DNA from 2 places in the Paenirhizobium cremeum genome. Region 1 is predicted to be linked to the other one. Evidence: predicted binding sites of a transcription regulator. Region 1 holds the regulator's gene; the other holds the start of a gene.

Region 1 (15,943 bases):
AACCCATGCCATAGAGCTGGCCGGCCTTTTCCTCGAAGCGGCGGATCAGAAGCATTTCGCGATAGGCCTTAAGTTCCGTCTCGCGGTCGAATTCGGCAATCGCCCCTTCGGTGAAATCCTTCTTGGCAGGCTTGGCCGTGGCCTTGCGGCTGGTAGCAGTCGCGGATTTGCGCGGCGCCATTCATCCCTCCCGTGCGTTATGGTCAATTTGGTTGGCGGCAGAATAAGCAAGAAAGGGCCCAACCGCAATGCCAGAATTGCATGGCTCGCATTCAATGCAAGCATATGAATTTTTTATGAATTTTTCGATTAACCAGATTTCAGTTAATCAAAGAGCCTTGTTGAAAATGACGATTTCGTCCGGCCGAGACATGTTGAGCTGATAGCGCGCCTTCTCATCGAGCATGTCGCGCTCAAGAGAGCCGTCGCTCATCAGCTCCACCTGCCTTTCAAGACGCTTGCGCTGCGAGACAAGTTCGGCAAGCTCGGCGCTGCGCTCCACACGCTGACGCTCGAATTCCTGGGCCGCACGCAGACCAAAGCCTCCATGGATGGAATGATAGCCGAAATAGGAGAGAAAGGCGACAGTGACAGCGGGAAGAACAAGACGTCCGAGTTTTCTCTTCTTGTGATGCCTGGTCCACATACCCACGATGCCCTGAAACGCAAAACCGTCTGCTCAAATTACCGAGCAGAACTTAACCGTTCGTTGACCGAAAGAAGGCGCCAACGAAAAAGCCCGCACCCCTTTCGGGGCACGGGCTGCAATGGTCGGATCGGACGATCAGCCGCGCAGGATGGAGGTGCCGGCATAACGGGCCTGCGGGCCCAGGCCTTCCTCGATACGGATCAGCTGGTTGTACTTTGCGAGCCGGTCGGAACGGGCCAGCGAACCGGTCTTGATCTGGCCGCAGTTGGTGGCGACGGCGAGGTCGGCAATCGTCGAATCCTCGGTCTCGCCCGAACGATGCGACATGACGGCGGTATAGCGGGCCTTGTGAGCGGTCTCGACGGCGTCGAGGGTTTCGGAGAGCGAGCCGATCTGGTTGACCTTGACGAGGATGGAGTTGGCAACACCCATCTTGATGCCGTCGCGCAGGCGGGCCGAGTTGGTAACGAACAGGTCGTCGCCGACCAACTGAACCTTGGAGCCGATCTTGTCGGTCAGGGCCTTCCAGCCGGCCCAATCATCTTCAGCCATGCCGTCTTCGATCGAGATGATCGGATACTTGGCGGCAAGCTCGGCGAGGTAGTCGGCCATGGCTTCCGGCTCGAGGGTGCGGCCTTCACCTTCCAGAACGTACTTACCGTCCTTGAAGAATTCGGTGGAGGCGCAATCGAGCGCAAGGAACATGTCCTCGCCCGGACGATAACCGGCCTTTTCGATCGACTTCATGATGAAGTCGAGCGCGGCGGGCGCACTTTCGAGACCCGGAGCAAAACCGCCTTCGTCACCGACATTGGTGTTGTGACCCTGGGCGGCCAGTTCCTTCTTCAGAGTGTGGAAGACCTCGGAACCCATGCGGACGGCATCACGGATGTTATCCGCGCCAACCGGCATAATCATGAACTCCTGAAAGTCGATCGGGTTGTCGGCATGCGCGCCGCCGTTGATGATGTTCATCATCGGAACCGGCAGAACATGGGCGTTCGGACCGCCGACATAGCGATAAAGCGGCAGGCCAGAGGATTCGGCTGCTGCCTTGGCGACGGCGAGCGAGACGCCGAGGATGGCGTTGGCGCCAAGGCGCGACTTGTTCGGCGTGCCGTCGAGTTCGATCATGATCCGGTCGAGCTGGATCTGGTTCTCGGCATCGAGACCGCCGATCGCATCGAAGATTTCGGTGTTGACGGCATCGACCGCCTTCTCGACACCCTTGCCCAGGTAACGGCTGCCGCCGTCGCGCAGTTCGACGGCCTCATGCGCGCCGGTCGAAGCACCCGACGGAACCGCCGCGCGGCCCATGCTGCCGTCTTCGAGATAGACGTCGACCTCTACGGTCGGATTGCCGCGGCTGTCGAGAATTTCGCGGCCGATGATGTCGGTAATGGCGGTCATGTTGGCTCCCTGATGGCTCTTAGTCGAGAGAAAAGGATGGCCTTCTCTTAATCGAAGCAAGGGAAAATACAATGGCAAGCGTGTGACATCGCGGCCGGCGCGGCATCTGCTAAAGTCGCTTGCCGGACAAAGGCCCGACCGCGATGGAAAACAGAGCGCCGGCCTCGTTCGAAGCCGGCGCATCATTATCAGCCAAACAGGAAAGCGTCAGTTGCTCTTCGCGACCGCATCGAAAGCAAGGAGCTTTTCGAGAAGCCGCGGCATGTCATCCAGCCTCACCATGTTCGGCCCATCGGACGGCGCATTGTCCGGGTCCTCGTGCGTCTCGATGAAAAGTCCGGCGATACCGACGGCAATCGCCGCGCGCGCCAGCGTTTCGACAAAACGCCGGTCGCCACCGGTCGATCCGCCCTGACCGCCCGGCTGCTGTACCGAGTGGGTGGCGTCGAAGACGACGGGAGCCCCGGTTTCCGCCATGATCGGCAGCGCCCGCATATCGGAAACCAGCGTGTTGTAGCCGAAGGAAACGCCACGCTCGCAGAGCAGAACATTAGGATTCCCGCTGGTGGTTATCTTGTTAAGAACATTCTTCATGTCCCAGGGCGCGAGAAACTGGCCCTTCTTGACGTTGATGACGCGGCCGGTCTTTGCCGCAGCGACAAGCAGGTCCGTCTGGCGGCACAGGAAGGCCGGGATCTGCAGCATGTCGACGACCGGAGCGACCTCTGCGCACTGCTCCTCCGTATGAATGTCGGTGATAACGGGGAAGCCGTATTCCTTCTTCAGGTCGGCAAATACATCCAGCGCCTTTTCAAGCCCGATACCACGCTTGCCGGAGAGAGAGGTGCGGTTCGCCTTGTCGAAGGACGACTTGTAGACGAGACCAAGGCCGAGCTTGTCGCAAAGCTCCTTCAGCACGCCGGCGATCATGAAGGCGTGATCGCGGCTTTCCATCTGGCAGGGGCCGGCAATCAAGGCGAAGCGGGCACTGTTGGAAAAAAGCACCCGATTAGCGCCCTCGCCCACGAAGACTTCGGAATTGGTGGAATTGCTCATGCGATATCCTCGAAAACAAAAGAAACGCCCTGCCCCGCAACCGGGGACACGACGAGGCGCGCACCATGGCGAACGAATGCGATGCCCCTATCAGCGAGCAGCCGCTCTGTCACGCCCATATCGCCGACCCTAAAGACGATTGCGGCCATTATCAGACCCCTTTCCCGCAGATTCGGACAGATCCCGTAGTAGCCGCTCAATCCCGAAGGGGTCAGCGCCTCGATGCGTGCATTGGCCGACTGCAGGCCGATGCCGAACGAATGCGCCTCTATTTCGCGTTGGCGGAACACGGTTTCAAGGATGTACTGGAAATCCGAAGGATTCTCCTCGCCCAGGACGATGGCGGCGATGCCGAGCACACCGTTGTCGTGACGCTCCAGACCGCCGCGATCGGCCGGCAAGGCGTTGACGCGCTGACAAGCGAACAGGAAGAAATCCGGCGAGCGGAGATCGGCCGCGAAGGCCAGGCGAAAGCCGGCCATCGTTTCAGCGCCGTCCGACAGCTTCAGCGGCCGTTCGAAATACAGCATGTCACCGGCGGAAAAGCCTTCCTCGCAATATCTTTCGTGGTCTGCCGCGGCATCACCGCTTTTGACGACGATCGCCGAGCCACCCTCCCCGCGGCGGAAACGAAATGCCTGATCGCGCGCGACGAAAACATTGCCTTCCCGGGCAGCGGCCTCGCATTCCTCGCGGCTCGCCACCGCCAGCGGCTCCAGATAGGTGTCGTCCGAGAAAAACACGCAAGCGTTCTCGGTGCCGAACGGATGGCGCGCCTCGGCCGCCACCGTGAAACCCAGGCTATTCAGACGTGCAAGCGCCTCTTCGAGCCCCGCAACCGGCAATACTACATGGTCGAGCGCCCGCAGGCTTTCCTGATGATCGGACATTTCCGGAGCCCCCTCGCTCGCCATTGCATCCAGCGCAGGTTTTAGCGCTTTGCCCTAGATTGGCAAGCCGGCACGACCTCAGAGGGTCCGCCTTGCGTTTGCCTGGAGAAAAATGACGATCATTGATTACTCCTTCACGGAAATTTAGGTACTTGCGGAACACAAATGGAACATATAGTGTCTGTTCTGGATTTGTTTCATACATCGGGGCACCGCAACATGCTGACGCGCAAGCAACAGGAACTGCTTCTCTTCATTCACGAGCGGATGAAGGAATCAGGTGTGCCTCCGTCTTTCGATGAGATGAAGGATGCGCTCGATCTCGCCTCCAAGTCCGGTATTCACCGGCTGATTACCGCACTCGAGGAACGCGGTTTTATTCGCCGCCTGCCCAACCGTGCCCGCGCGCTGGAAGTCATTAAGCTTCCTGAAGCCTATACGCCAAGCCTTCAACCCCGCCGTGGCTTTTCGCCGAGCGTCATCGAGGGCAGCCTTGGAAAGCCGGCGCCGGTGGCCGCCGCCAGACCCGCAGCGGAAAACACCAATTCCGTCAATGTGCCCGTCATGGGCCGCATCGCTGCCGGCGTACCGATCTCGGCGATCCAGAACAACACGCATGACATTACCGTTCCGGCGGAGATGCTCGGTTCCGGCGAGCATTATGCGCTTGAGGTAAAAGGCGATTCGATGATCGAAGCCGGCATTCTTGACGGCGACACGGTCATCATCCGCAATACGTCGACGGCCAGTCCTGGAGACATCGTCGTTGCGCTGGTCGATGACGAGGAGGCGACATTGAAGCGCTTCCGCCGTCGCGGCGCCTCGATTGCCCTCGAAGCCGCCAATCCGGCCTACGAGACACGTATCTTCGGACCCGACCGCGTGAAGGTCCAGGGCAAACTGGTCGGCCTTATTCGTCGTTATCACTGACAGCCGGTCCAGATCCGGAAACCGGGGTCTTTTCCGCTTCGAACTTGGCCGTTGCGTCCAAATGGCTGATCCCGAGTGACGTTCGCACCGCCGGAAATGTGCCGCTGCGCCAATCATAATAGCGATGTTGTGACCAGGGACGCGGCGGTCCGTCAAAAGAAGCATTGATCGTCATTTGCCGACTGATGCGGTCAGCGAGGCGAATTTCCACTGCACCGGTTCGCCTGAGGGTTTCGGCCTCAATCAGGGCCGCTCCCGAGCGACAGGCGGAAAATCCGAGCCGCCGCTCGGAAATCACGAGGTCGGCGATATCGCAGGCCTCGCCGGCAAGAGCACCGTCTTCGACCGTCGCGATGGTCCAGCCGTTTGCAAGCTTTGCCGCACACCATGTCTTCGGCTCGCAGACGAAACGACCGGTTTCGGCGCCGGCCAGCGCTTTGCGCATGCGTTCGGCCACGGCGTCGAGGTCCGCCTGCGCTCGCTGCTTGCGGTCGGGACCGGGAGACTTTTCCGGAGCGGGCGCGGCTATCGCGTTCGGGGCGATGTGCGCCTTAAATTGCCGGGCCGCGCGCCACTGATCGAAGACAAAAGAGGGCGGACGCGGTCGGTTCGTGGCGATTGAAGCCGGCGAACGCAAAAGGCCGACCAGCCGGCCATCCTCCGAGACCAGAAGATCGGCCCGCGGCATCCCGCCGGGCACGGCGACAAGCCCCCATACCGACGCCATCAACAGCAGCGTGCCGATGTGCCGCCAGACACTGCTCAGCAGCGTCAGGAAAAGCAGGCCAGCGGAGGCCACCGGCAGAAACCATCCGGGCGGCTGCGGGAAACCGATGCCCTCTCCCCATCCAGCGACCTCCCTCGCGATCATCAGCACCCAGTCGAGGCCGACACCCATCACCACAAGAAACGGGGCATCCAACCCGAACGGCATCAGCAGCATCGCCACAAGCCCGGCCGGCATGACGATCAGCGAAATCAGGGGCATGGCGGCAAGGTTAGCCTCGAGGCTGTGGGGCGCCAGACGGTGAAAATGGGCTATGGCGAAGACAGCAGTCGACAGACCTCCGATCAGCGAGGTCAGGAGCGTGCCGGCAATCACGCTCCAACTCCATTTCAACGCCGCGGCGCCGGGAAAGGCGAACTCGGGAAACCACCGCTTTGCCGGCTTCTCACGCCATGCCGCGTAACCGGCGATCAGGGCGGCGGTCGCGGCAAAGGACATCTGGAAGCTCGGCCCCATGATCGCCGAGGGCGTCACCGCGACGATCACAACCGCCGCCAGTGCCAGGTTTCTCAGGCTGATCGCGGGACGGTCGAAAAGAACGGCGACAAGCATGATCGCCGTCATGAGGAAGGCGCGAACCGCCGAGACCTGATAGCCGGAGATCAGCAGATAAGCGAATGCGCCGAGAAGCGCACCTCCGGCCGCAAGCTTTTTGATGGGCATGGACTGGGACAACCCGGGAAGCAAGCTCAAGAGCTTGCGCAGCCCGACGAAGAAGATCCCCGCAGCGAGCGCCATGTTGAGACCCGAGATCGCGGTAATATGGGCAAGCCCCGACAATCGCAGGCTCTCCGTCGCTTCTTTGGACATTGAACGCCGCTCGCCGGTGATGATGGAGGCGGCAAACGCACCGGCATCGCCCGGTACGACGTCGCGGATGCGTGTCGAGATATCGTCGCGGAGCGAAAAAAGTGCCCTGTCGAGGCGCAGCCACCATTCTCCGCCATCGTCGGCCGTCAGCAGCGATGTCGGTGGCCCGAGAAAGAAACCGACAGCGCCGACTCCGTCGAAATAGCTCGCGAAAGCAAAATCGTTGAGGCCCGGCAAAGCCGGGCCGGATGGCGGTGAAAGGCGCGCCCTGCCGGACAGGCCGCCGCCGATGGGAGCGGCTGCGTGCCTGCCTCGTGCAAGAAGAGAGACTCGTTCCGGCGGTCGGCGGATCTGGGGATCCTTCGTCCCCGTCACCCGCAGGATGTAGCGCCATTCGCTTCTGGAACCGGCCTCCCGTCGTTCAACGACACCGGCGACGATTGTTGTCACCGGCGTATCGAGAATGACGGTTTCCTGCCGCCACGTTTCGAGGTTTGCCAGCGCCATGCCGGCAACGAAAAGCGCGCTTGCCCCCAAACCATAGGCCGGCAACGGAGGACCATAGCGGGCGATCAATGCAGCAACCGAAAGCACACCGAGAAGGACGGCAAGGGCAATGGCGCCGGGCGGCTCCGCAAGGCTGAACCAGACGGCGGCGCCAGCGCCCAGAAAGACCGGCACGAAATGGAAGACGTGACCACGGGTCTCTTCCCGCGCCAAAGTCGTCCGAAGGGCTTGCCAAAACCGTGCGGAGCCCTCCGCCAGTTGCAGGGCAGCATTGCGCGTCGGTCTTAGCGGGCGTCCGACAGCCTGATTTCCGCCTGCAACCGAAGGCAGCGACACACGGCGCTCTGCCGCCTCCGGATTTCCAAATTTGTGCTCGGCGACCTTTTCCAACCAGCCCCCCGGCCAATGCTTGCGACGGCCTTCCGCTGTTTTCGACCGGTTCGTTCATCAACCGGAGGAAGAAGGATGCCCCATTGCAAATTAACAATTATGGCGTGCATGGGGAAGCGCAGGAGGGCCGAAAGTTTATTCAATCGATTAAATGCGACACCTGCCTCTTTTATAGGCTTTTGCGATGCACAATTTGCCCTTCGACTAGCTTGGCATTAACTTCCGTATCATATAGCTACATCCCTACGCTTAAACCCAAGGCGCTCTCTCGGGGCGCCTCCCGCCAATTCCGGAGGATTAGCATGACGGACAAAAGCGCTTCTTTGAAACTCGGGGAAAAGTCGGCCGAACTGGCTATCAAGTCGGGTACGATCGGCCCGGACGTCGTCGATATCGGCGCGCTTTACAAACACACCGGCATGTTCACCTACGACCCCGGTTTCACCTCGACGGCCTCCTGCGAATCCAAGATCACCTATATCGACGGTGACGAAGGCGTTTTGCTGCACCGCGGTTATCCGATCGAACAGCTCGCCGAAAAAGGCGACTTCCTGGAAGTCTGCTATCTGCTCCTTTACGGCGAACTGCCGACCGCCGCGCAGAAGAAAGACTTCGACTATCGCGTCACGCACCACACCATGGTGCATGAGCAGATGAGCAAGTTCTTCTCCGGTTATCGCCGCGACGCCCATCCGATGGCCGTCATGGTCGGTACGGTTGGCGCGCTGTCCGCCTTCTACCACGATTCCACCGACATCACCGACCCGCACCAGCGCATGGTCGCCTCGCTGCGCATGATCGCCAAGATGCCGACGATCGCCGCCATGGCCTACAAGTACCACATCGGCCAGCCCTTCGTTTACCCGAAGAATGATCTCGACTACGCCTCCAACTTCCTGCGCATGTGCTTCGCCGTGCCGTGCGAAGAATACAAGGTGAACCCGGTTCTGGCCCGCGCCATGGACCGCATCTTCATCCTGCATGCCGACCACGAGCAGAACGCATCGACCTCGACGGTCCGCCTCGCCGGCTCTTCCGGCGCCAACCCGTTCGCCTGCATCGCGGCCGGCATCGCCTGCCTCTGGGGCCCGGCCCATGGCGGCGCCAACGAAGCCGCGCTCAACATGCTGATGGAAATCGGCACGGTCGACCGCATTCCGGAATATATCGCCCGCGCCAAGGACAAGAACGATCCGTTCCGCCTGATGGGCTTCGGTCACCGCGTCTACAAGAACTACGACCCGCGCGCCAAGATCATGCAGCAGACCATGTACGAAGTGCTGAAAGCAACCGGCCACTCGGACGATCCGTTGATGCAGGTCGCTCTCGAACTCGAGAAGATCGCGCTCAACGACGAATACTTCAAGGAAAAGAAGCTTTACCCGAACGTCGACTTCTACTCGGGTATCACGCTGCGTGCGCTCGGCTTCCCCACCACCATGTTCACCGTTCTCTTCGCGCTTGCCCGCACCGTCGGCTGGATCGCGCAGTGGAACGAGATGATCGAAGATCCGCAGCAGCGCATCGGCCGCCCGCGCCAGCTCTACACCGGGGCTCCGAAGCGCGATTACGTTCCGGTCTCCAAGCGCTGATCGGTATTCATTCCCGTTATCGAAACGCCGGCGGAGGAAATCCGCCGGCGTTTCGCGTTAAGGCCTTCAGCGATCCCGGCGATAGAGCCACTTCCCGACCTCGCTCACCAGCAGCAGAACCGAGGCCAGGGCGAGCATCAGCAACCACTCCCTGATCCCGATCGGTGCAATGCCGAGAAGTGTATTCAGTCCCGGCACATACATGGCGCCAATGTGCAGCACCTGGGACCCCAGCACGCCGGCCAGAAGATAGGGGTTGGAGGCGATCGGTTGACGGAAGACGGAGCGCCGTTCCGAGCGGCTGTTGAAGCACTGGAAATTCTCGAATAGCACGAACAGCAGGAGCAGTAGATTGCTCGCGGCCACATGCGACAGCCCGCTCGACAACAGCCAGTGGAAAACCGCAAAACCGCCGCCACCCATCACCAGCGTCGCGACGAGTATCCTGCGGATCATCAGGCGGTTGAAGATCGGTTCTCCCGGCCTCCTTACGGGCTGCGAAAGCTCGTCGCCTTCCGCAGGTTCGGTTACCAGAGCCACGTCCTGAACGCCGTTGGTCACAAGATTGAGCCAGAGCAACTGGACAGCGCTCATCGGCATCGGCGATCCGAGCAGCATTGCCAGAACGAACAGCAGGACCTCCGCGGCGCCGGTCGAGACCAGCATGAAAATCACCTTGCGGATATTGTTGTAGGCAACCCTGCCTTCGCGGATACCGGCGACGATCGAGGCAAAATTATCGTCGGTCAGGATGATGTCGGCGCTTTCCTTGGCGACATCCGTCCCCGAGCGCCCCATCGCCACCCCCACATGGGCGTGTTTCAACGCCGGAGAATCGTTGACCCCATCGCCGGTCACCGCAACATAATGGCCATTGCGGACAAGCGATCGAACGATGGAAAGCTTCTGTTCCGGCTTGACCCTCGCAAACACCCGCACATGCCGCGTCAGGGTATCCAGCGCATCTTCCCCTGCCCTCAACGCCTCGGCGACGGCCTCGCCGGTTGCGATATCGTTGTCGGAAAAATGCAGTCCCGCCTGCCGTGAAATCACCGCGGCCGTTCGGGGATCGTCGCCGGTAATGACCGCAACGTCGATCCCCGCGGTGCGGCAGGCGGCGAGCGCCGCCGGCACTTCGGGGCGAATCGGGTCCTGCATGCCGACCAGCCCGAGAAAGTTGAGATCGATCAGCAACTGCCGATCATAATGCCCGTCCGGGTCGTGCGCGATCCGGCCCTCGGCGAAGGCGAGAACCCGAAGGCCCTCACCCGTCATCGCGGAAACCTGGGCATGCAGAAGCTCGCGGTCGAGCGGTGCGGCGCCGTCGCCGACCTGCATGGTTCCAGACATTGCCATGAGCATCTCGGGCGCTCCCTTGACGAACACCGTCAAGGCATCCTCTCCATGGTGAAACGACGCGGCAAACTTCAGTTCCGGTTCATAGGGTATGCGGCTGTGCAGCGGGAAAGTCTCCAGCAGTTCCGCACGGGACACGCCTCCCTTGTGTGCAGCTGCGAGCAGGGCGATGTCGACGGTATCGCCCATCGGATCGAAGATGCCCCCGCGGTGCAGCTCCGCCTCGTTCGGCAGGCTAGCGGCCCGCAGGAGTCGGGCAACGGCCGGGCTTGGCCCGTCCCGGTCTCCATCCCGGCTACGGATGCCGCCGGCAACGGGATCAGCCTCAGCGTCGAGCAGCCAGTGCGTCTCATCGGGCAGCCGGATGTCGGTGACCGTCAGCTCGTTGAGCGTAAGCGTGCCGGTCTTGTCGGTGGCGATCATCGTGCATGATCCCAGGGCCTCGACGGCTGGCAGGTTACGGACGATGACATTGGCACGCGCCATGCGTCGCATGCTGATGGCAAGCGCGACGGTGATGGCGATCGGCAAGCCCTCGGGAATGGCGCTGACGGCAAGTCCGATGGACATCGTAAGGAGATCGCCGAGCGGCATTTGCCTGAGCAGGCCGATCCCCACGAGGAAGACAATGGCCACGCCGACGGCTATGGCGATCAGGCGGGTGAAATCTTCCATGCGGATCATAAGGGGCGGCTTGGCAGTGGAACGCTCCTGAATGGCGCCGGCGATGCGGCCGAGTTCGGTCCTGCCACCGGTCGCGACGACGAGACCACGCGCCCTGCCCCTTGTGACAATGGTGCCGGCGAAGACGAGATCATCCACCTCCTTGCTCACCGGCCGCGACTCACCGGTATGGGCAGCCTCGTCGCATTGCAGGCCTTCGACGCGATGCAGCCGGATATCGGCGGGTACGCGTTCCCCGGACTCGAGCATGACGAGATCGCCGGGCACGAGTTCGGCGGCATCCACCACCTGGCGCGCTCCGTCCCTCACGACGGTGGCATGCGGCTGCTCGAGGGCCCGCAGGGCTTCGGCGGATTTGCCGGCGGAGTATTCCTGTATCGCGCCGACGATGCCGTTGATGACCAGTACCACGGCGATGAACAGCGCATCGGTCATTTCGCCGAGCAGCATGGAAAATGCCGCCGAAGCCATCAGAATGTAGATGAAGGGGCTGAGAAACTGCAGAACCAGGATTTTCAGAAAGGATGGCGGAGGCACGACCGGCAGACGGTTCTCCCCCCATCTTTCGAGGGCGGCTTCGACATCGGAACGGCTCAGCCCCCGTTCCGGCGCCGCTCGAATCCCGTTGTCGACTACCGTCACGGTCTTTTCCTCTTTCTGCCGCCTCTTTACTCATTCACATACTACAGATGCGCGCATGACGGGCACATACTTTCGATTGCAGGCGTGACAGCGACATGTCGTCGCCTCTCGGGCAAAGCCGAAATCGATGCCCCCTCAATTGTTGAAGAACCGCAGGGCTTTTCGCCAATCTAGCCTTCATTTCCGCCCAGGTTTGATTTAAGGAACGTTTTCCGCTTCGCGGGCCCGCGAAGAACTGCAATGAGGTGTTTGAGTCCCGATGCTCTCCGTTCTGAGAAAAGCCGCCCATACCACGGTCGCAAAATTGTTGATGCTTCTGCTTGTCGTGTCCTTTGGCGTCTGGGGAGTTTCAGCATCGCTCTTCAACTCGGCGAGCAACGCCGTGGTCACCGTTGGCGACCAGACGATCTCCGCAAACGAATTCAGCTTCGCCTACCAGCGCAAACTGGCCGAACTCGGCCGCCGCTTCGGCGTGCAGCTCACCAGCGATCAGGCCCGCGCGCTGGGCGTCGAAAACCAGGTCTTCGCTGAGCTTTCCGCCGGAGCAGCACTCGATCAGCTCTCGCAGGACATGCGTCTCGGCCTCTCCGAAGACAAGCTTGCGCAGTTGATCGCCGAGGACCCGGCCTTCAAGTCGGACAATGGCCAGTTCGATCGCCAGCTCTTCACCAGCCGCCTGCGCAATGCCGGCCTGCGCGAGGACGACTATATCCGCGAGCGCTCCAAGGTGGCGGTCCGCAGCCAGATTGTCGAGGCCACCTCGGACGGGTTCACCCCTCCCAAGGTTCTCGTCGATGCGCTCAAGAGCTATCGCTACGAAAGCCGCGACATCTCCTATATCCTGCTGACGAACGCCAATATCGATCCGGTCAAGGCGCCGGACGACAAGGCTCTTTCGACGTGGTTCGACACGGTGAAGGCTCGCTACCGGGCGCCGGAATATCGCAGCATTACCTACGTGAAGCTCGAACCGGCCGACATTGCCGACAAGGCGGCCATCACCGAGGAGGCCATCCGTCAGGACTACGAGAGCCGGAAGGCCAGTTACGAGATCGCCGGAACCCGCACCATCGAGCAGCTTTCCTTCGAAAGCCGTGAGATGGCGGAGGCTGCCGAAGCCGAACTCAAGTCCGGAACCTCGTTCGATCAGCTGGTGACCGATCAGGGCAAGACCGCAAGCGACGTTCTGCTCGGCGATTTTTCCCGTGACAAGCTGCCTGATCCGGCTCTTGCCGATGCCGCCTTTGCCGTCACGAAGGAAGGCGCGACCACTCCGGTCGTCGACGGCGCCCTTGGTCCCGTCATCCTGCGGATCACCAATATCAAGGAAAGCCGCACGCGCAGCCTCGACGAGGTTCGTGACGAGATCCGCGAAGCGCTGGCGGATGCCGCCGCCGTCGAAGACATCGCAACCGTGCACGACCGCTTCGAGGACCTGCGGGCCGGCGGCATGCCGCTCGACGAGGCCGCGGCCGAGCTGAAGCTCAAGGCCGTGACCGTCAAGGCGATCGATCGCACCGGTAAGGACGAGAATGGCGACGAGGTTGCCGGCCTGCCCGAGCGTCAGGCTCTTCTCGATGAGGTCTTCCAGACGGACGTGGGTGTCGAGGCCCTGCCACTGAACATCGGCAATAACGGCTATGTATGGCTGGAGGTAAAGGACATCACGCCGGAGCGCGACCGTGCGCTCGACGAAGTCCGCGAGAAGGCCATCGCCGACTGGACCGCAGAGCAGCAGAAGATCGCGCTTGGCGCCAAGGCCGAAAGCCTGAAGCAGCGTGTTGCTGAAGGCGGCACGCTCGAGGACGTGGCAGCGGAACTCGGCCTCGCCGTGGAAACGAAGCTCGGCATCCAGCGCCAGACGGATGATCCGGTGCTCGGTCCGGCGGCGGTCGTTGCCGCATTCAGCGGACCGGTCGGGACCGTCGCCACTGCACCGGGAGGCGATCCTGCCACCCAGATCCTGCTTAAGGTCAACGAGTCCCGCGACCAGGGATCATCCAATGTTCTGGCCAATGACGACGCCCAGATTACCGAGATCGCCCGGGCCGCCGGTGACGACATCCTCGACCAGATGGTGAGCCGCCTGCAGACGGAATACGGCGTCACGATCAACCAGACCCTTGCCGAACAGGCGATGGTACGTCGCTAGGCGGAGAGGGAAAGAGAGCATGTCCGGTTTGAAGCCTTTCATCGCCAAGATCGCCGCACGACAGATACTGACGCGCGCAGAGGCGAGCGACGCCTTCGAAGTCATGATGTCGGGCGAGGCCAGCATGGCCCAGATCGGCGGCTTTCTGATGGGATTGCGCGTGCGCGGCGAGACCGTCGACGAGATCGCCGGCGCAGTCTCCATCATGCGCTCCAAGATGGTTCCGGTCGAGGCGCCGGAAGACGCGATCGATATCGTCGGCACCGGCGGTGACGGAACCAACACCTATAACATTTCGACTCTTGCATCCCTCATCGTCGCAGGCGCCGGCGTTCCGGTCGCCAAGCACGGCAACAGGGCGCTGAGCTCGAAATCGGGAACCGCCGACGCTCTCTCGCAGCTTGGCGTCAAGCTCGACATCGAACCCGAGACCATCTCGCGCTGCATTCGGGAGGCGGGAATCGGCTTCATGTTCGCCCAGCTCCATCATCCGGCTATGCGCCATGTCGGGCCGGCGCGCGTCGAGCTCGGCACCCGCACCATCTTCAACATCGTCGGCCCCCTTTCGAGCCCGGCGAACGTCAAGCGGCAGTTGTTCGGCGTCTATTCGCCGGAATGGCTGCTGCCCGGCGCCGAGGCGCTGCGCGATCTCGGATTGACCAGCGCCTGGGTGGTTCACGGCAGCGGCCTCGACGAGGTGACGACAACCGGTCCGACCCAGGTCGCGGCCCTCAAGGACGGCGAGATCAGCACATTCGAACTGACACCCGACGATTTCGGCGTTCCGACCGTGTCGCTGGAGGCGATCCGTGGAGGCGACGGCGCCGTCAATGCGGCAGCTCTCCGGGAGGTGCTCGATGGAGCTAAAAACGCCTATCGCGATGTTGCGCTCTGCAACGCCGCCGCCTCGCTGATCGTCGCCGGAAAGACGGACAATACCCGCGAGGGCATGGCAATCGCGAGCCGCTCGCTCGATTCCGGGGCGGCGGCGGCCGCTCTCGACAAACTGATCGAGGTTTCCAATTCCGCCGCACAGGGCTAGACTTGAGCCATGACCGATATCCTGAAACGCATCGAAGCCTACAAGCGCGAGGAAATCGCCGCCGCAAAGACGGCCTTTCCTCTCGCCGAGATCAAGGCACGGGCGGCAGAGCAGCCTGCTCCACGCGGATTTTTCAACGCGCTCAAGAGCCGTCGCGACGCGGGACAATTCGGACTGATCGCCGAAATCAAGAAGGCCAGCCCTTCCAAGGGTCTGATCCGGCCGGATTTCGATCCGCCGGCGCTTGCCGCCGCCTATGAGGCCGGAGGCGCTGCCTGTCTTTCGGTGCTGACGGATACGCCGAGCTTTCAGGGGTCGCTCGATTATCTGGTCGCCGCCCGCAAGGCCTGCTCGCTGCCGGCCTTGCGCAAGGATTTCATGTTCGACACCTATCAGATCCATGAGGCGCGGGCTTATGGCGCCGATTGCATTCTTCTTATCATGGCTTCGCTTTCAGATGACGAGGCGAAAGAACTTGAGGAGGAGGCCTTCTCTGTCGGCATGGACGTTTTGATCGAGGTGCATGACGAGGCGGAACTCGAACGCGCGCTCAAGCTCTCCTCGCCGATGATCGGTATCAACAACCGTAACCTGCGTACCTTCGAGGTCAGCCTTTCCGTGAGCGAGAGGCTGGCGCCTATGGTTCCCTCCGAACGCCTGCTGGTCGGCGAAAGCGGCATATTCACCTATGAGGATTGCGTACGCCTGAAGAATTCTGGCATCACCACGTTCCTCGTCGGCGAAAGCCTGATGCGCAAGGACGACGTTACGGCGGCGACCCGTCTGCTGCTGACCGGCGACGCCGGGATCATGGCAGCCGAATGAGCGGTCTCACCCACATATCCGCCTCCGGCGAGGCGCATATGGTGGATGTCGGCGACAAGGCCGAAACGGTTCGCGTCGCGACCGCCGAAGGGCACGTCCGGATGGCCGCCGAGACGCTTGAAACGATCCGGAGCGGCAATGCAAAGAAAGGCGACGTGATCGCGACGGCTCGGATTGCGGGCATCATGGCCGCCAAGCAGACCTCCAACCTCATTCCGCTC
Region 2 (15,943 bases), 2.1 Mb from region 1:
TGGCGACGACGATCCGGACACGAAGCGGCATGACCGAACGCCACTGCAATCGCATTCTGCTCGCGACAGGGCGCGATTTTCGTGACTACTGTTCGCACCAGCGTTTTCTGCTCGCAATGCACCGGGACGGTTTTATTCAATCCGATCCGCTGGGACTGGGCTTGGTCTGCGACGACGCCGGCCGCGCAATTGCCACAGACGGCACTCCTAACACCAGCCTTTTCGTTGCGGGCCCTCCCGCTCGCCCCGCCTTCGGCGAGCTGACGGGTGTGCCGGAGATCGCTGCCCAGGCTGCCGATCTGGTGGACAACCTCATTCGATCGCCCGCCCGCGAGACCAGGACGATTGTTATCAGGCGGCTGGGTTGAGGAGAGGACATTGGTGTCCGCTTTTTTGGGAGGCTATCCTTATCGGGCCCGCCGGCTCGGATAAGGAGCGACTGTTTCCTGGCGCGTGAATATAGAGCCCATCGCGATCTTCAGATACGCTCGGCACGTTCTACGCCCCTGTTTTAACGCATATCGTTTTGCCGCAAAACCGCTGAACACTCTTGCTCGATATATGGAAGAGCACTGCATCCATAAGCGGCCGGCCTTCGGCGGGCGAAACTGGAGCGCTGACGGTAGCGGCGCCAAGGGGCGGGATCCGCCCCGCGATTCGAGGAGCGGCTCGGCAGAGGCGCTGAAGGGCCACCGGTCGGAAAGAGGACAACAAGCGGAACGGCGATGGAAACCGCAAGTCCGTATCCGGCGTCGATCCGGCTGGCGTCGGTGAGCGCATGCCGCAGGACCTCGCCGGATGACCAGGGATGGCAAGCCAATGCCGGACCTCGACCGGCAAGGAAGAAGGGAAGCGTTGCCCGGTCCAGCGGATGCAGCGATCCACCGGAATGCAAGGCAGCGGGCGAAGATGAGACATATCGTGAAGGCGGCATGGACGGATATCCGGCCGGCCGGCGTCCAGGAACTGCAATCCCCTTAATGAAAATTGCGTCCCTTCGGCATGACCTCCGTCACATCGTTCCGCCGGTCCGGCAGGGATATCGGCCCATCTCCATGCCGACCGGCGTCGGTTGATCCGCGATGGCGACCGGCCGTGCCGCCATACGCCGTTTCGCCGCCGACGGGAGCGCCAAAACGGTTCGCCCTCTCCTTGAGCAGGCCGAGTTTTTCCGTGGAATCCTCGATATGCTCGGCCACGATATGGATGACGCCGCTTGCCTTTTGCAGTCGGCCATGGACGGTCACCAGCCGCGCGCCCATCACGATCGGGCGATAACGCTCGAAAGTCTTCTTCCAGACGATGATATTGGCGATGCCGGTCTCATCCTCGACGGTCATGAAGATGACCCCCTTCGCCGAACCAGGCCGCTGCCGCACCAGAACGAGCCCGGCGACCTTCACGAAGCGGCCGGCAGCAATATTTTCCAGTTCGGCGGATCGGACGATGCCGCGGCGCGCAAGATCGGTGCGCAGGAAGGAAAGCGGATGCGCCTTCAGCGAGAGCGCCAGAACCCGATAATCCTGGATCACCGCCTCACCTGCCGGGATCGGCTGCAATGCCATCGGCTCCTCCACCTGCAGATCGCTATCGGATACTCTTTCGAAGAGCGGCAGGCTTTCGACGACGGCCTCCTTGTCGAGGGCACGCGCCGCCCAAAGCGCATCCCGCCGGTCAAGTCCGAGCGAGGTGAAAGCGTCGGCATCGGCAAGCAGCTCGATCGTCGATCGCGGCAGGCCGGTCCTCAGCCAGAGATCCCGGATCGAGACATAGCCTGTCCCTCGCCGCTCGACCAGCAGTCTCATATCCGCTTCCGACAACCCCTTGACCATACGGAAACCCAGCCGGATCGCCTTCCTGCTGAGAATGACCGTTCGCATCGACGCATGCCGCTGTGCGATGCGCCGGGCGCCAAAGTCATCCTCTTCCAGTTCTGCATCCCAGACTGAAAAATTGATATCGACCGGCCGCACATTGATCCCGTGCTCGCGGGCATCGCGTATGAGTTGCGCCGGCGCATAGAAACCCATGGGTTGGGAATTGAGCATGGCCGCACAGAAGACGTCGGGATAATAGGCCTTCATCCAGGCGGATGCATAAACCAACAGGGCAAAGGAAGCCGCGTGGCTTTCGGGAAACCCATATTCGCCGAAACCCTCGATCTGGCTGAAGCATTGCTTGGCAAAATCCCCGTCATAACCCCTGGCCATCATGCCCTTGATGAAACGCTGCCTGAAATCGGCAACCTGTCCCGTTCGGCGGAACGTCGCCATGGCGCGCCGCAACTGGTCGGCCTCGGCCGGCGTGAAACCGGCAGCCGTGATCGCGATCTGCATGGCCTGTTCCTGGAAGAGCGGCACCCCAAGCGTCCGCTCAAGAACGGTCTTCAATTCAGGCTTCGGATATATGACCTCCTGGCCCCGCGAGACATTTTCGCGGTTCTTCAGATAGGGATGCACCATGTTTCCCTGGATCGGGCCCGGCCGGACGATCGCCACCTCGATCACCAGATCGTAGAACCGCCTGGGCTTCAGCCGCGGCAGCATGCTCATCTGCGCCCGGCTCTCGATCTGGAAGACGCCGAGCGTATCGGCCCGGCAGATCATGTCGTAAACGTCGTCCTGTTGATCCTTGAAAAGAGTGGCAAGCGTCTCCTCTCGCCCATAGTCGCAGGCGAGCAGCTTCATCGCCTTGGCAAGGCAGGTGAGCATGCCGAGTGCGAGAACGTCGACCTTGAGGATCTTCAGCGTATCGAGATCGTCCTTGTTCCACTCCACCATGTAACGGCCATCGGCAGTGTTCATGATCGGAACCACCTCGTCGAGCCGGTCCCGGGTGATCACGAAACCGCCGACATGCTGGGAAAGATGCCGGGGAAACCCGATCAGTTCCGACGCGTAACCGAGGACGCTGCGGGTTGTCGGATCGGCAAGTTCGAGCCCTGCCGCCCGCGCCTCGCGTTCCGAGATTTCGGATGTGGACCAGCCCCATATCGACCCCGCAAGCGCCGATTGCACATCCTCCGAAAGACCGAAAACCTTGGCAGTCTCACGGCCGGCCGAACGGGCCCGGTAACTGATGACGGCCGCCGTCAGCGCCGCATGCTCGCGCCCGTATGTGTCGTAGATGAACTGGATGACCTTCTGGCGCCGGGCATGTTCGAAATCGACATCGATATCTGGCGGCTCCTCGCGTTCGGTCGAAATGAAGCGGTCGAAGAGCAGCGTCGTCGCCGACGGATCCACCTCGGTAATGCCGAGGCAGTAGCACACCGCGGAATTGGCGGCCGATCCGCGTCCCTGGCAGAGAATGTCCTGACTGCGAGCATAGGTGATGATGCGGTGGACGGTCAGGAAATAAGGTTCGTAACGCTTGTCCGCGATCAGCTTCAGTTCGTATTCGAGGAGGTCTGCGACCTTGGGCGGAACGCCTTCCTGGAAGCGCCGGGCAGCCCCCTCATAGGTCAGCCGGCGCAAGGCCCTGTCCGCCGGCTCGCCATCGACCGTTTCATCGGGATATTGATGACTGAGCTCATCGAGGGAGAAATCGAGCCGGCCGAAGAAATCGGCGGTCGCCTCGATGGCGTCGGGATAAAGACGGAAAAGCCGCGCCATTTCACCGGGCGGCTTCAGATGCCGCTCGGCATTGGCAGCGAGACGGAAGCCGGCTTCAGCAAGCGTCACATGGTCGCGAATGGCCGTGACGATATCGGCAAGCGGCTTGCGTTCGGGCACGTGATAAAAGGGCGCATTGCTGGCAATGAGGGGGATGGAAAGCCGTTCGCCCATCGCCTGCAGCCGGGCGAAGGTTAGCCGGTCGAGGCCGTTATAACGCGGTACCAGCGCCAGATAGAGCTGATCCGTCAGATATGCGGCAAGAACTGCCAGGCGTCCGCAAAACGCTTCCGCCTGTTCGGGGTTGGCGAATGCCGGCGCCATGGCCACAAACATGAGATCTTCGGACCATTCGAGAAGATCGGCCTCATAGAGTGTGCAAATGCCCTTCTCCGATCGCAGGTTTCCCGCACTCAGCATCCGGCAGAGATGTCCCCAGCCGCGCCGGTTCATCGGATAGGCCAGAAGCTCCGGCGTGCCATCGGCAAAAACGAGCCGGGCACCGGGCCTGATGGCGTAACCCGTGACTTTCGCTGCGGCATGCATGCGCACCACGCCCGCAACTGTGTTGCGATCGGCAAGTCCGAGCCCTGCGATGCCAAGCGCATTGGCCGTCGCAACCATCTCCTCGGGATGCGCGGCACCTTCGAGGAAGGAGAAGTTGCTCGCCGCCCCGATCTCGAAGAAAACAGGCGTGCTCATGCGAAGAGCCCTTGCATGAACCAACCGGGATCGGTAGCGCCGCGTTCGTAAAGTCCCTGACGATAAAGCCAGAACCGATGGCCGGCGCTGTCCTCAATGCGGAAGTAATCCCGTGGGGGCGTATCCTCGCCGTCAACCCACCATTCCGCGCTCAGCCGTTCCGGTCCCTCGGCCCGGGCGACCCGGTGCAGGGCGCGACGCCAGCGAAATCCGACCGGAGCGCCGTCCGGCACCTCGGCCATGACCTCGATCGGTTCGGGATGGGCAAGAAGCCGGATCGGCCGTTCATTGCGGACCGGTCGCGCCACATCCGCCGCAGCCGATCGCGCCATGTCGGCAAGCGGAGCAAGGCTCGATGCCCGCTCCGGCCAATGGCTGGCATGAAGCACGGGCTGCCTGAGAAAATCCCGCCCGAAGCGCGCCGCCACCCGGTCGATGAAATCAGGGGATTGATCGGAACCGGACAGCCGGGAACCGAACATCGCCTGTTTCTGATCGAGAGGTTCCGATTGCAAGACATTGAGCCTGATGATTTCGAAACCGAAGCCGGCATCCAGATCGTCATGAAGCACGGCCATGCGCTCGTTGAACAAGGCCTTGATCCGAGAAGCATCGCGCAAGGGGCTTGCCGCTCCGATCTCGATGCGGAAGACGCGTCCGTCCACGCGAAACAGCAGGAGTTCGAAGAGGCGCCCGCCTTCGCCACGTCCTTCCAGCCCGGATTTCAGCCCCGCCGCCAGCCGCCCGACGAGATCGAGGATCGCCTCCTCGTCGCGCACCGGTTCAGCCAGACGCCGCTCGACCGAAAGAAGGGCGACCGGCCGACGCGGCACGATCGGTTCGCCCTCCCGCCCAAGCGCCTGGTCGAGCCTGAGCAGAAGTTCCGGCCCGAAACGCCGCGTCAACGGTCCGCGCGGCGCAGCCAGGAGATCGCCCACCTGTTTCAGGCCGACCCGGGCGAGCGTCAACGACATATCGGTGTCGATGCGCAGCGCCCGCATCGGCAGGGCCGAAAGGACCGCAACCATCGCCTCGTCGGCAATCACCCGCCTGTCCGAAAACCGCACCGCCGCCCAGGAAAGGCCAGTGGTCGAGGAAATCGCCCCCCGCACGTCAAGGCCGAGTTGCAGAAGACGCCGCAGAATATCGTCGATCAGGCCCTGCTCTCCGCCAAAGAGATGAGCGCAGCCGGTAATGTCGAGCAGAAGCCCGTCGAGCCCGTCGATCGCCACCAATGGCGTATAGCGATCACACCAGTCGGCAATCGCCTCGAGAAAATGCCGATCCGCATGCTGGTCGGCTTCCACGACCTCGAGCGTGGGGCAGATTGCCCGCGCTTCCGCAAGTCCCTGTCCCACCCTCAGGCCGATTGCCTCGGCCGCCTCGTCGAGCGCCGTCAGCCGCATGCTGTTTTGCATCCGGCCGGCGCAGACAACCGGCGGATGTTCAGGACGCCCTTTCGAACGCCATGACAGGCCCCAGCGCCGTCGCGCCAGCCTGTCGGTCGAAAGCCGGGGAAACCAGAGCGCCAGAATGCGCCGGACGGAAGGGGAGTGCCCCGCTGGAAGAAGGGGAAGTTGCGGGGTAAAACAGACGGTCATGGGGGTTCCACTCCAGGGTAAGGTCGGGGGGAGCCGCAAGCCGGCTCTTTTCCGGAACAAGGTGAAAGACGGGGTTGCCGATGCTGCCGCCAAGCATCGTCCCGCCGGACAAGGACCGCGCCGCTGCCGGCGCGGGTTCGATGCGCAGGCGCAGGGAAGCGCTGCTTGTTTCCTCTTCGCCCGCCTGCCGCAGAAGAAGCAGGAAGCCGCCACTTCCTTTGGCCTTCAGGCTGAGCCGCCGGCTCTCGGTCAGGCCGAAGCCGCGCGGATTGCCCTGAACCTCCAGCATCACGGCGGAAAAGGCGCTGCAGGAAAGCGCCGCATCCGCCAGCCACAGCGCATCTTCGAGCTTCCTCGGCATGGCATGCAGCAATTCGCCCGGCCGGAAGCCGTAATCGGCAAGGCCCGCCGCATGAGGTAGACCCGCCTCCCGGGCGACGGACCGTTCGCCGATCCAGAGGATCCGCCTGTCCGGCCGGTGGGGTCGGCACGCCAGGCAGAGCCCGAGACCGAAGCCGCTGACTGCCGCCGCATCCCGCATCGTCACACCGCGCACCTCGATCATCGACCCGGCCGGAAAGCCCTCGGGAAGAAGGTCTCCGAGACCGTCCATCCTCCCACCGGAACCGTCGGAAGTCCGGGCAGCCATATCGCCAGCGACCGGCATCAACCCGTCCGCGACAGGTTTGCCTTCGATCTTCGCAATCGCCTTGCGCAAGGCAAAAAGCTTTTCCTGCGCCAGAGCGTTCCCGCCCATGACGTTTCTCCCGTCAATTTGTTCTCTATATGTTCCTATGGATTCCAGAGCTTTTGCAAAGAGTCAACCACATTTGCTGTGAATTTATTCCTTGACGGGATTCCCACTCGAAAAGCGACGGCAAAGATCCTATATGAAGGGCTCGACAAGGAGCTACGATGGCCCGCATTGACCAGACCGAAGATTGGCGTGACAGGCACGCACCGACGATCAGCGCATTCGAATCGTTGGCGATCGAGGCTTATGGCCATTTGCCGGAGGAGTTTCGTGCGCTGACCGGCAACCTGATTATCGAGATCGCCGATTTTCCGACGGACGAGGTCTTCGAGGACATGGCGCTCGAAACGCCTTTCGATTTGCTCGGCCTGTTCGAGGGACGTGGCATTTCCGAGCGCTTCACCATGGAAACCGGCGAAATGCCGAACCGCATTACCCTCTATCGCCGTCCGATTCTCGATTACTGGGCGGAGAACGAAGAGACGCTCGGCGACATCATCACCCATGTGCTGATCCATGAGATCGGCCATCATTTCGGCCTTTCCGATGACGACATGGAACGCATCGAGGAAAGCGCCGAGGACGCCGCTGCGGATCGCTAGGAGCAACTCCAGCAAAAGCGGCTTCCACTTTCGCCGGAAATGCTTCAGGCCGAATTCCGCAGGCGCAGGCAATTCCGGCCGAGATCCGCAGGCTTGAGCCGGCCACGCAGGAAACGGGTGGCGGCTGCATTGTCACGCCCCTATCCCTTGGCCTCCATTTCAAGGAGGTCCTCATGTCGGTTCTGAAAAACAAAGTCGCCATCATTACCGGTGCATCGTCGGGCATCGGCCGTGCAACGGCCATGCTGCTTGCCGCCGAAGGCGCATCCGTCGTCCTGAACGCTCGCGGCCGCAGGGCGTTGGACGAGGTTGCCGACGCCATCCGGCAGGAAGGCGGAACGGCCCTCGCCGTCGCAGGCGACGTCGGCTTGGACGAAACCCACGCGGAACTGGTGTCTGCCGCCACAGGCCGGTTCGGCAGGCTCGATATCGCGATCAACAATGCCGGCACGGTCGGCCCGATCAGGCCGCTTGCGGAAATTGCCCCGAAGGAATGGCAGGACACGCTTGCCGCCAACCTGACATCGGCCTTTCTCGGCGCCCGTCGCCAGATCCCGGCCATGCTGGAAAGCGGCGCGGGCGCCCTCGTCTTCGTTTCGAGTTTCGTCGGCACCAGCGTAGGTCTGCCCGGCATGGCGGCCTACGGGGCCGCGAAGGCAGGGCTCATGGGGCTGGTGAAGGGAATTACCGCGGACTATGGAAGCCGGAACATCCGCGCAAACGCGCTTCTGCCCGGCGGCACGGACACGGCCATGGCCGGAGATGAGGCCCAGAAGGACTGGGCCGCAGGCCTGCATGCATTGAAGCGAATCGCAAGACCGGAGGAGATCGCCCAGGCAGCGCTTTTCCTCGCAAGCCCGCTGTCGAGCTTCGTCGCCGGTTCGGCGCTTTATGCCGATGGCGGCAACGCCGCCGTCAAATGAGACCCGAATGATCGCGAAGGTCCGCCGGAACGGCGGACCTTTATCCGGCTCACTGCTCGCCGAGCTTCATCGACGGATCGTAGTCCTTGCCATGCACGGTCTTCACCACGGCCTGGCCGCAATACATCTGGTTGGTCGCGGCGTTGAAGGAAAGGCTCGGCGCGCCGTGCAATTCCCAGCCCTTGTTGAGAGCGTCGGTGACCCGATGACAGAAGGATGCGTCATCCGGGCCTGTGAGGAAACGATAGACTTTCACGATATCTTGCCTTCTCTCTGTTCTATGATCGCGATTTTCGCGAGAAGTTTCTCAGCCTCATCGAGATGCAGCCGCTCGATCATGCGGCCCTCGACATTGATGACGTTGAGCGCAGCCGCTGCCGGATCGGCAAAGGCCGCAACGATCGCCCTGGCCTCGGCGACCGCCTCCGGGGAAAAACCGAAATGCCGGTTGGCGCCCTCGATCTGCGCCGGATGGATCAGCATCTTGCCGTCGAAGCCCATGGAGCGGCCCTGCAGGCACTCGCGGCCGAAAGCCTCCAGATCGCGGAAATCGTTCGAAACGCTGTCGATGGCGTCGAGTCCATAGGCGCGCGCTGCAAGGATCACCTGCATCAGGAAGGGTACGAGATAGATGCGTTCCGGCTCCGGTGCCACGCCCGTCGCCTTTCTCAAGTCGTTCAGGCCGACGACGAAACAGTCGAGCCGACCGCCGGCGGTACGGCCGGAAGCGGCGATCTGGCCCGCATTCAGCACGCCGAGTGGCGTCTCGATCATCGCCCATATCCTGAGACCTTCTGACACATCGGCCTCCGACAGGAGATCCGCGACCGCACGAACGGCATCGGGTCCATCGACCTTGGGAAGCAGGACGGCATCGGGCCGGCATGCAATCACAGCCGCCATGTCCTCTGCGAAATAATCGCTGCCGATCTCGTTCACGCGGATAACGGCTTCGCGGCCGCGAAGCGGCGTTTCGGCGAAGAAACGGCAAAGATTGTCGCGCGCCTCGGCCTTTTTATCCGGAAAGACCGAGTCCTCCAGATCGAAGATGACGGCGTCGCAGGCGAGACCATGGGTCTTTTCGAGCGCGCGAACGTTGACGGCAGGCACGCTCAGGACGGAACGGCGCAATCTGGAAGGGTGGTCGTCGGCAAAGGAAGTCATGCCAGCGTTCTGCCAATCTTTGCCCCCTCGCGCAAGCCGACATTTGCTCGAAAGCCCTTGCATTCCCGATGAAGAAGGACCACCTTGATGAACGAGAAAGGATTTCGAACATGCAGAATCTTCGTTCCGTCGCTCTGGGTCTTGCCGGCATCGTCGTGATTGCCGCAGCCGCTGCCTTCACCGTCTCGCTGACGCTGATCGCCGGTGCCGTGCTGACGCTTTCGCTCGCCTACCGCATGCTGACCGCGCGGACCAAGGCAGCCCCCGTCTATGCCAAGGCAGGCAAGAAATCCGGTGAGCGCGAGATGCGCATCTGGAACGACGGACGCGGCACGATCATCGATCTCTGAGGCCTGGACCCTGTTGGAGCGGCGGAAGCTGGCGGCAAAAACGGCCGCGGACGGCGATAGCGTACACTTTCGGGCAATAAAGACCTTCAAATCCGCACAATTTTCCTCTAAGGGCTGCGGAAATTCCTGAATTGCATTCCGAGGGCAGGGTCTGATGGAAAAGTTCGAAAAGCTCACCGGCGTCGCCGCGCCGCTTCCGGTCGTCAATATCGACACGGACATGATCATCCCGAAGGACTATCTGAAGACCATCAAGCGTACCGGTCTCGGAAAAGGCCTCTTCGCCGAAGCCCGCTACAAGGAAGACGGCACGCTCAACGAGGATTTCGTCCTCAACAAGCCTGCCTACCAGAACGCCAAGATACTGGTCGCCGGTGACAATTTCGGCTGCGGTTCGTCCCGCGAACATGCACCGTGGGCGCTGCTCGACTTCGGCATCCGCTGCGTGATCTCCACGAGCTTTGCCGATATTTTCTACAACAACTGCTTCAAGAACGGCATCCTGCCGATCGTCGTCAGCCAGGAAGAACTCGACAAGCTGATGGACGACGCAGGTCGCGGCTCCAACGCCGTGCTGACGGTCGATCTGGAAGCCCAGGAAATCACTGGCCCGGATGGCGGCCGCATCAAGTTCGAGATCGACGCCTTCAAGCGCCATTGTCTGCTGAACGGCCTCGACGACATCGGCCTGACGCTGGAAAAGGCCGGCGCCATTGCCTCCTTCGAAAAGACGAACGCCGTCAACCATCCCTGGGCCTGACGCTTCTCGAATATGACCTCGGAAAACGATACCGGCGCGGCGGCCTGAGCCCTCGCGCCGGGATGCCCAGGGCTACGGCTCCTCCCACCGTACCGTTCTGCTGTTGAGCGTCCTTGAAACGCAGGGCTTTGCCCGATAGAAGGCGGCAACTCTTTCAAAGCCAGGGAGGCTTCCCCATGACACAGCGCAATCTCTTCCTTCTGCCCGGCGATGGCATCGGCCAGGAAACCATGGCCGAAGTGCGCAAGATCATCGACTACATGAATGCCGAACAGGGCGCAGGCTTCACCACCGACGAAGGCCTCGTCGGCGGTTCCGCCTATGACGCCCATGGCGTCGCGATTACCGATGCCGACATGGAGAAGGCGCTCGCCGCAGACGCCGTGCTGTTCGGCGCGGTCGGCGGCCCGAAGTGGGACGCAGTGCCCTACGAGGTACGTCCGGAAGCAGGCCTTCTGCGCCTGCGTAAGGATCTCGAGCTCTTCGCCAACCTGCGTCCGGCGATCTGCTATCCGGCCCTCGCCGAAGCCTCTTCCCTGAAGCCGGAACTGGTCGAAGGCCTCGACATCCTGATCGTGCGCGAACTGACCGGCGGCGTCTATTTCGGCGAGCCGAAGACCATCACGGACCTCGGCAACGGCCAGAAGCGCGCCATCGACACCCAGGTCTACGACACCTACGAGATCGAACGCATCGCCTCCGTCGCCTTCGAGCTGGCTCGCACCCGCAAGAACGCCGTCTGCTCGATGGAAAAGCGCAACGTCATGAAATCCGGCGTGCTCTGGAACCAGGTGGTCACCGAGACCCACAAGACCAAGTATCCGGACGTGAAGCTCGAACACATGCTGGCCGATGCCGGCGGCATGCAGCTCGTGCGCGCGCCGAAGCAGTTCGACGTCATCGTCACCGACAACCTGTTCGGCGACATGCTCTCCGACGTGGCAGCCATGCTCACCGGCTCGCTCGGCATGCTGCCGTCTGCATCGCTCGGTGCACCGGATGCCAAGACCGGCAAGCGCAAGGCCATGTACGAGCCCGTGCACGGCTCGGCGCCCGATATCGCCGGCAAGGGCATTGCCAACCCGATCGCCATGATCGCCTCCTTCGCCATGTGCCTGCGTTACTCCTTCAACATGGTCAAGGAAGCCGACAACCTCGAAAAGGCGATCGCCAACGTGCTCGACAAGGGCATCCGCACCGGCGACATCATGGCCGAAGGCGCAACCCGCGTCGGCACCGCCGAAATGGGCGATGCGATCCTCGCCGAATTCAAGGCGCTTTCCGCCGCCGCATGATCGTGGAAATCGGAGAGATTTCCGGAAAGACATAGGGTCGTCGAAGGCATTCCCGGACCAAACCGAACCGGATCGGTGGCCGGCGACGCAATCGCCCTTGCAATTCGCTGCCGCGGCAACCATCTTGCCGCGGCGGCATGCCATGTGGATGCCCGGCATCCATGAATGGCGGAACGGGAATAAGCGGAAGGCATACGTGAAGGGCATCGAAACCACCTGGGCCTGGCTCAAGAAGCGACGGGACGCGAACCGCCACCCTCCGGCACCCCATTACTGGCAGATCTTCGCGATCGTCGCCGCCAATCTGGTGCTTCTGTCCTTCCTCGTCTTCGACACGGCGGTCGGTGCGGTGCGGCCGGCCGGCCCCTTCACCCATTCGCTCGGCGAGCTCATCACCGATTTCGGCAGTTCGGGCTGGATCCTGATCGCCTCGGCCATCCTGTTCTTCGAAGGGCTCTCCTCCTTCCGCCTGTCCCGCAGCGTGAAGCGCGGCTTTCGCGCCCTCTATGCCGCCCAGATCGGCGCTTATTTCTTCCTTGCCGTCGCTCTTTCCGGGCTTTCGGCCAACCTGCTGAAGCGGATCATCGGCCGCGCTCGGCCGAGCCAGTTCGACGAGTGGGGCTCGTTCGGCTTTTCCTCCTTCAGCGGCTCGAAATTCGAAAGCTTCCCCTCGGGCCATGCCACGACGGTCGGCGCCATCTTCATGGTGCTGATCCTGCTCGTGCCCCGCTACCGGCTGGCCTTCATCCTGCTGGCACTCTGGATGGGCTTCAGCCGCGTCATGGTCTCCGCCCATTATCCGAGCGACGTAATCGCGGGCCTCTCCTACGGAGGCTGGTTCTCGTTGTTGCTCGCCAATGTCTTCGCCCGCTACAGGCTGGTCTTCATGCCGGACGCCAAGGGCTGGCCGGTACCGAGGCTTTCCCTTATTCCCGTGCATCGGCTGCCGCCCGACCTCCTGGGAAAGCCTTTCGGCAACGGCAACTGAGCCGGGCCGCCTTCTCCCATCGCTTTACGACCAAAAAAATACTGCCGGAATCGCTTTTCCCGCGATTACGACAAAACCACGCGCCATCCTGATGCGTAGAATAGGGCGACGACTGGAAGATCCCGTCCGGCGGCTCGCTGAAAAAAGCCCCGTCCGCCATGGAACCGGAGCGTCCCTCGTCCGTTGAAACTTCGTTCCGGCGGGATAGTCCCGCAGCGTTGCGCATTCCATGGAGACGACGATGAAATCCATGTCCGCCGACAGACATATCATCCGGTTTGCTATGGCCCAGCCCTATCTCGACAGGGAGGAAGAGCTGGATCTCGCGATCCGCTGGAAGGACGAAAACGACCAGCAGGCCCGCAACCGCATCGCCCAGGCCCATATGCGCCTGGTGATCGCCATGGCCTCGAAATTTCGTGGCTTCGGCCTGCCGTTGAGCGACATGATACAGGAAGGCTATATCGGGCTTCTGGAAGCCGCCGCCCGCTTCGATCCTGCGCGCGAGGTGCGCTTCTCCACCTATGCCGGCTGGTGGATCCGGGCTTCCATGCAGGACTATATCCTGCGCAACTGGTCGATCGTCCGGGGCGGTACGAGCTCCTCCCAGAAGGCGTTGTTCTTCAACCTGCGGCGCTTGCGCGCCAAGCTCGCCCGTGGGGATAACCGCCTGAGCGAACAGGCCATCCACCAGGAAATCGCCTCCGCTCTCGGCGTCAGCCTCGCCGACGTCCAGTCCATGGATGCACGGCTTTCCGGCAACGATGCCTCCCTGCAGGCTCCGGTCGCCGGCCGGCATGGCGAGGGTACGGAACAGCTCGATATGCTGGAAAGCGACGAGCCCCCGCCGGACGAGCAGGTCAGCGGCATCATCGACGGCGAGCGTTGGAGCGCATGGCTGCGCGCAGCCATGACCGGCCTTAACGAAAGAGAAAGCCACATCATCAAGGCACGGCGGCTGACGGAAGACGCCGTCACGCTGGAGGAGCTCGGCGTCGAACTCGGCATTTCCAAGGAGCGCGTGCGCCAGATCGAGACCCGCGCCATGGAAAAGCTGAAGACGGCGCTTGCCGGCGTCGCCCCCCGGACGGGAGAAAAGCTCGAAATGTCCTTCTGATCGGCGCCGGTTACTCGGAAATGATCTTGACCCGGCTTCCCTGCTGAATGGTGGAAGTCGGCGTCAGTGCGTTTATAAGCCGGAACAGTTCCAACTTCCTGTCCGTTCCCATCATCCGCGCCGAAAGCGAGCCAATCGTCTCGCCCGCCCCGACGGTGACGACACGCACGCGCAGAGGCTTCAGCGAGGCGGCCTCCTGCGGCGTGATCCGACGGAAGCTCGAGCGCAGCTTTTCGGCCGTGGGATCGAGCATGGCGCTGCCCTTCGGCACCGCGGTCAGGAACCGGAAGATCTGCGACCCGATACGGATCACGGTGATGTCGAAATCCCAGCGGTCGGCGGTCGCTCTCGCTGTCGCGGCTTCGAGCCCGTTGACTGTGATCGGCTTGATCGTCTCGGGCAGAAGCCCTGTCACCCAGCCGCTCGAAATGTAGTTTTCCAGACTGCGCTTCTGGTTGTCCGCCACGCCGTCGAAGCGGATCGCCACGTCGCCGGGGCCAGTCGCCAGCACCGCCTCCACCTTGTTGTCGATCTGGAAGCCTTCCGGCACGTCGAAGCGGATGCCGAGACTTCCGTGCAGGAAGGTCTGTCCACGGACATAACCCTCCTGCGGGCTGTCCCCGTAAAGCAGCCCATCGATGCCGTTGAGATAATAATCGCGGCCGGTCTCGCCATGCGTGCCCTCCGGCCCGAAGGCGCGCGCATGCCGGCGGGCAAGCTCGACGCGCTGCGGCGCGTTCGGATGGCTCGACAGGAAGTCGAGGCTCTGGTCCGCATCCGGATCGACAGACGTGAAATGACTGTAGGCCGCCATGGAATCGAGGAAGCGAGCTGCGGCATAAGGATCGTATCCGGCCTCGCCGAGTGTGCGCACACCGATCACGTCGGCCTGCAGCTCCTGTTGGCGGGAAAAGGCCGCAAGCCTCAGCTTGCCGCGCGCCAGCGCCTGCTTGCCGGCAATATCGCTCGACAGCACTTCCGCGACGACGCGGCTCGCGATCACCTCGGCCTCCTCGCGGCGCTGCCGCTCGATGCCGTGATTGGCGGTCACGTGCGCCATCTCGTGAGACAGTACGGCTGCGACTTCGGAAGCGTCGTTGGCAAGCGCCAGCAGTCCGCGCGTCACGTAGAGATAGCCGCCGGGAAGCGCAAAAGCGTTGATCGCCGGCGAATTGAGAATGGTGATGCGATAGGATTGCGCCGGGTTTTCCGAGACCGCCGTCAAGGCGCCGGCGATGCGCGCCACCAGCTTCTCGGTCTTTTCGTCGTGATATTCCCCGCCATAGCTTGCAACGATGCGCGGATGCTCGCGCGCACCCATCTGAGCGCGCGGATCGTTCTTCTGCACCTCGTCGACGATCTGCGGATTGCTGGAGGGGCTGACCGTCGGCACATAGGCCTGCTCGAACAGCGACTGGCAGGAAGTCAGCATGAGCGCGGCCGAAAGCGTTGCGACGAGCCCGCGCCGCAAGCCAGGCGATCGGCGCCGCCGAACGCGAGCGACCGGCGCTGTGCTCTTATCGGCGATTACCTGCATCCTGCCCCACTACCATCCTACCGCGATCCGGACCGATGGCGTCCGGGAAAAAATTGCCGTTGCGACCTGCGAGAATCGATCCTTCGGCACCATCCATTTAACATCATTCATCGGATATGGATAAATTTGCATAAGGGAAAAGATGCGCAGGTGGGCGCAAAAAGACTAGGACGACAAAAGAAAACCACCCATTCCTTAAGCGCATGCCACCGGTGAACGTCCAAATTAAGGCGAACCGACCGGGAATGGCACACTCAGCCGCCCGAATGGCCGAGAAACCGCCCGATCGCCTCGATATCGACCGTCTCCGCAAACATGTCATGCGGCCCGTCGAAAACGATCCGGCCCCGGTCGAGGAACAGGACGTCTCCCGCAAGCCGGGCCACTTCGTCCGGATCGTGGCTGACGATGACGATCGTCGCACCCGTCTCTCGGTGCAGATCGATGAGCAGATCCGCCATTGACGACCTCAGCCCCGGATCGAGCGCGGCAAACGGTTCGTCGAGCAGCATGACCGGCTTGCGTCGCACCAGCGC

The links. Region 1 encodes LexA, which represses DNA repair genes until DNA is damaged. Its sites were predicted from a motif close to TGTTCNNNNTGTGTTCNG; they were not measured.
Region 2: ACLBKR_RS17715 (ImuA family protein) is a predicted target of LexA. The motif match lies at 6,694-6,711, and genes of this name have one in related genera.

What each region holds. Positions count from the first base shown of each region.
Region 1 covers NZ_CP180217.1:1,583,888-1,599,830, reverse strand. The annotation lists gene pdhA (pyruvate dehydrogenase (acetyl-transferring) E1 component subunit alpha) at 1-181, opposite strand, end outside; gene ACLBKR_RS08080 (FtsB family cell division protein) at 329-646, opposite strand; gene eno (phosphopyruvate hydratase) at 785-2,059, opposite strand; gene kdsA (3-deoxy-8-phosphooctulonate synthase) at 2,267-3,115, opposite strand; gene ACLBKR_RS08065 (VOC family protein) at 3,112-4,005, opposite strand; gene lexA (transcriptional repressor LexA) at 4,225-4,935, shown strand; gene ACLBKR_RS08055 (ComEC/Rec2 family competence protein) at 4,916-7,252, opposite strand; gene gltA (citrate synthase) at 7,732-9,021, shown strand; gene ACLBKR_RS08045 (cation-translocating P-type ATPase) at 9,088-11,703, opposite strand; gene ACLBKR_RS08040 (peptidylprolyl isomerase) at 11,963-13,855, shown strand; gene trpD (anthranilate phosphoribosyltransferase) at 13,875-14,897, shown strand; gene trpC (indole-3-glycerol phosphate synthase TrpC) at 14,907-15,722, shown strand; gene moaC (cyclic pyranopterin monophosphate synthase MoaC) at 15,719-15,943, shown strand, end outside.
Region 2 covers NZ_CP180217.1:3,663,074-3,679,016, forward strand. The annotation lists gene ACLBKR_RS17700 (FAD/NAD(P)-binding protein) at 1-368, shown strand, start outside; gene ACLBKR_RS17705 (error-prone DNA polymerase) at 978-4,316, opposite strand; gene ACLBKR_RS17710 (DNA polymerase Y family protein) at 4,313-5,722, opposite strand; gene ACLBKR_RS17715 (ImuA family protein) at 5,763-6,674, opposite strand; gene ACLBKR_RS17720 (metallopeptidase family protein) at 6,833-7,273, shown strand; gene ACLBKR_RS17725 (SDR family oxidoreductase) at 7,447-8,196, shown strand; gene ACLBKR_RS17730 (DUF1737 domain-containing protein) at 8,246-8,452, opposite strand; gene ACLBKR_RS17735 (HpcH/HpaI aldolase/citrate lyase family protein) at 8,449-9,360, opposite strand; gene ACLBKR_RS17740 (hypothetical protein) at 9,471-9,710, shown strand; gene leuD (3-isopropylmalate dehydratase small subunit) at 9,865-10,470, shown strand; gene leuB (3-isopropylmalate dehydrogenase) at 10,647-11,765, shown strand; gene lpxE (lipid A 1-phosphatase LpxE) at 11,962-12,753, shown strand; gene ACLBKR_RS17760 (RNA polymerase factor sigma-32) at 12,995-13,870, shown strand; gene ACLBKR_RS17765 (M48 family metalloprotease) at 13,881-15,302, opposite strand; gene ACLBKR_RS17770 (ATP-binding cassette domain-containing protein) at 15,662-15,943, opposite strand, start outside.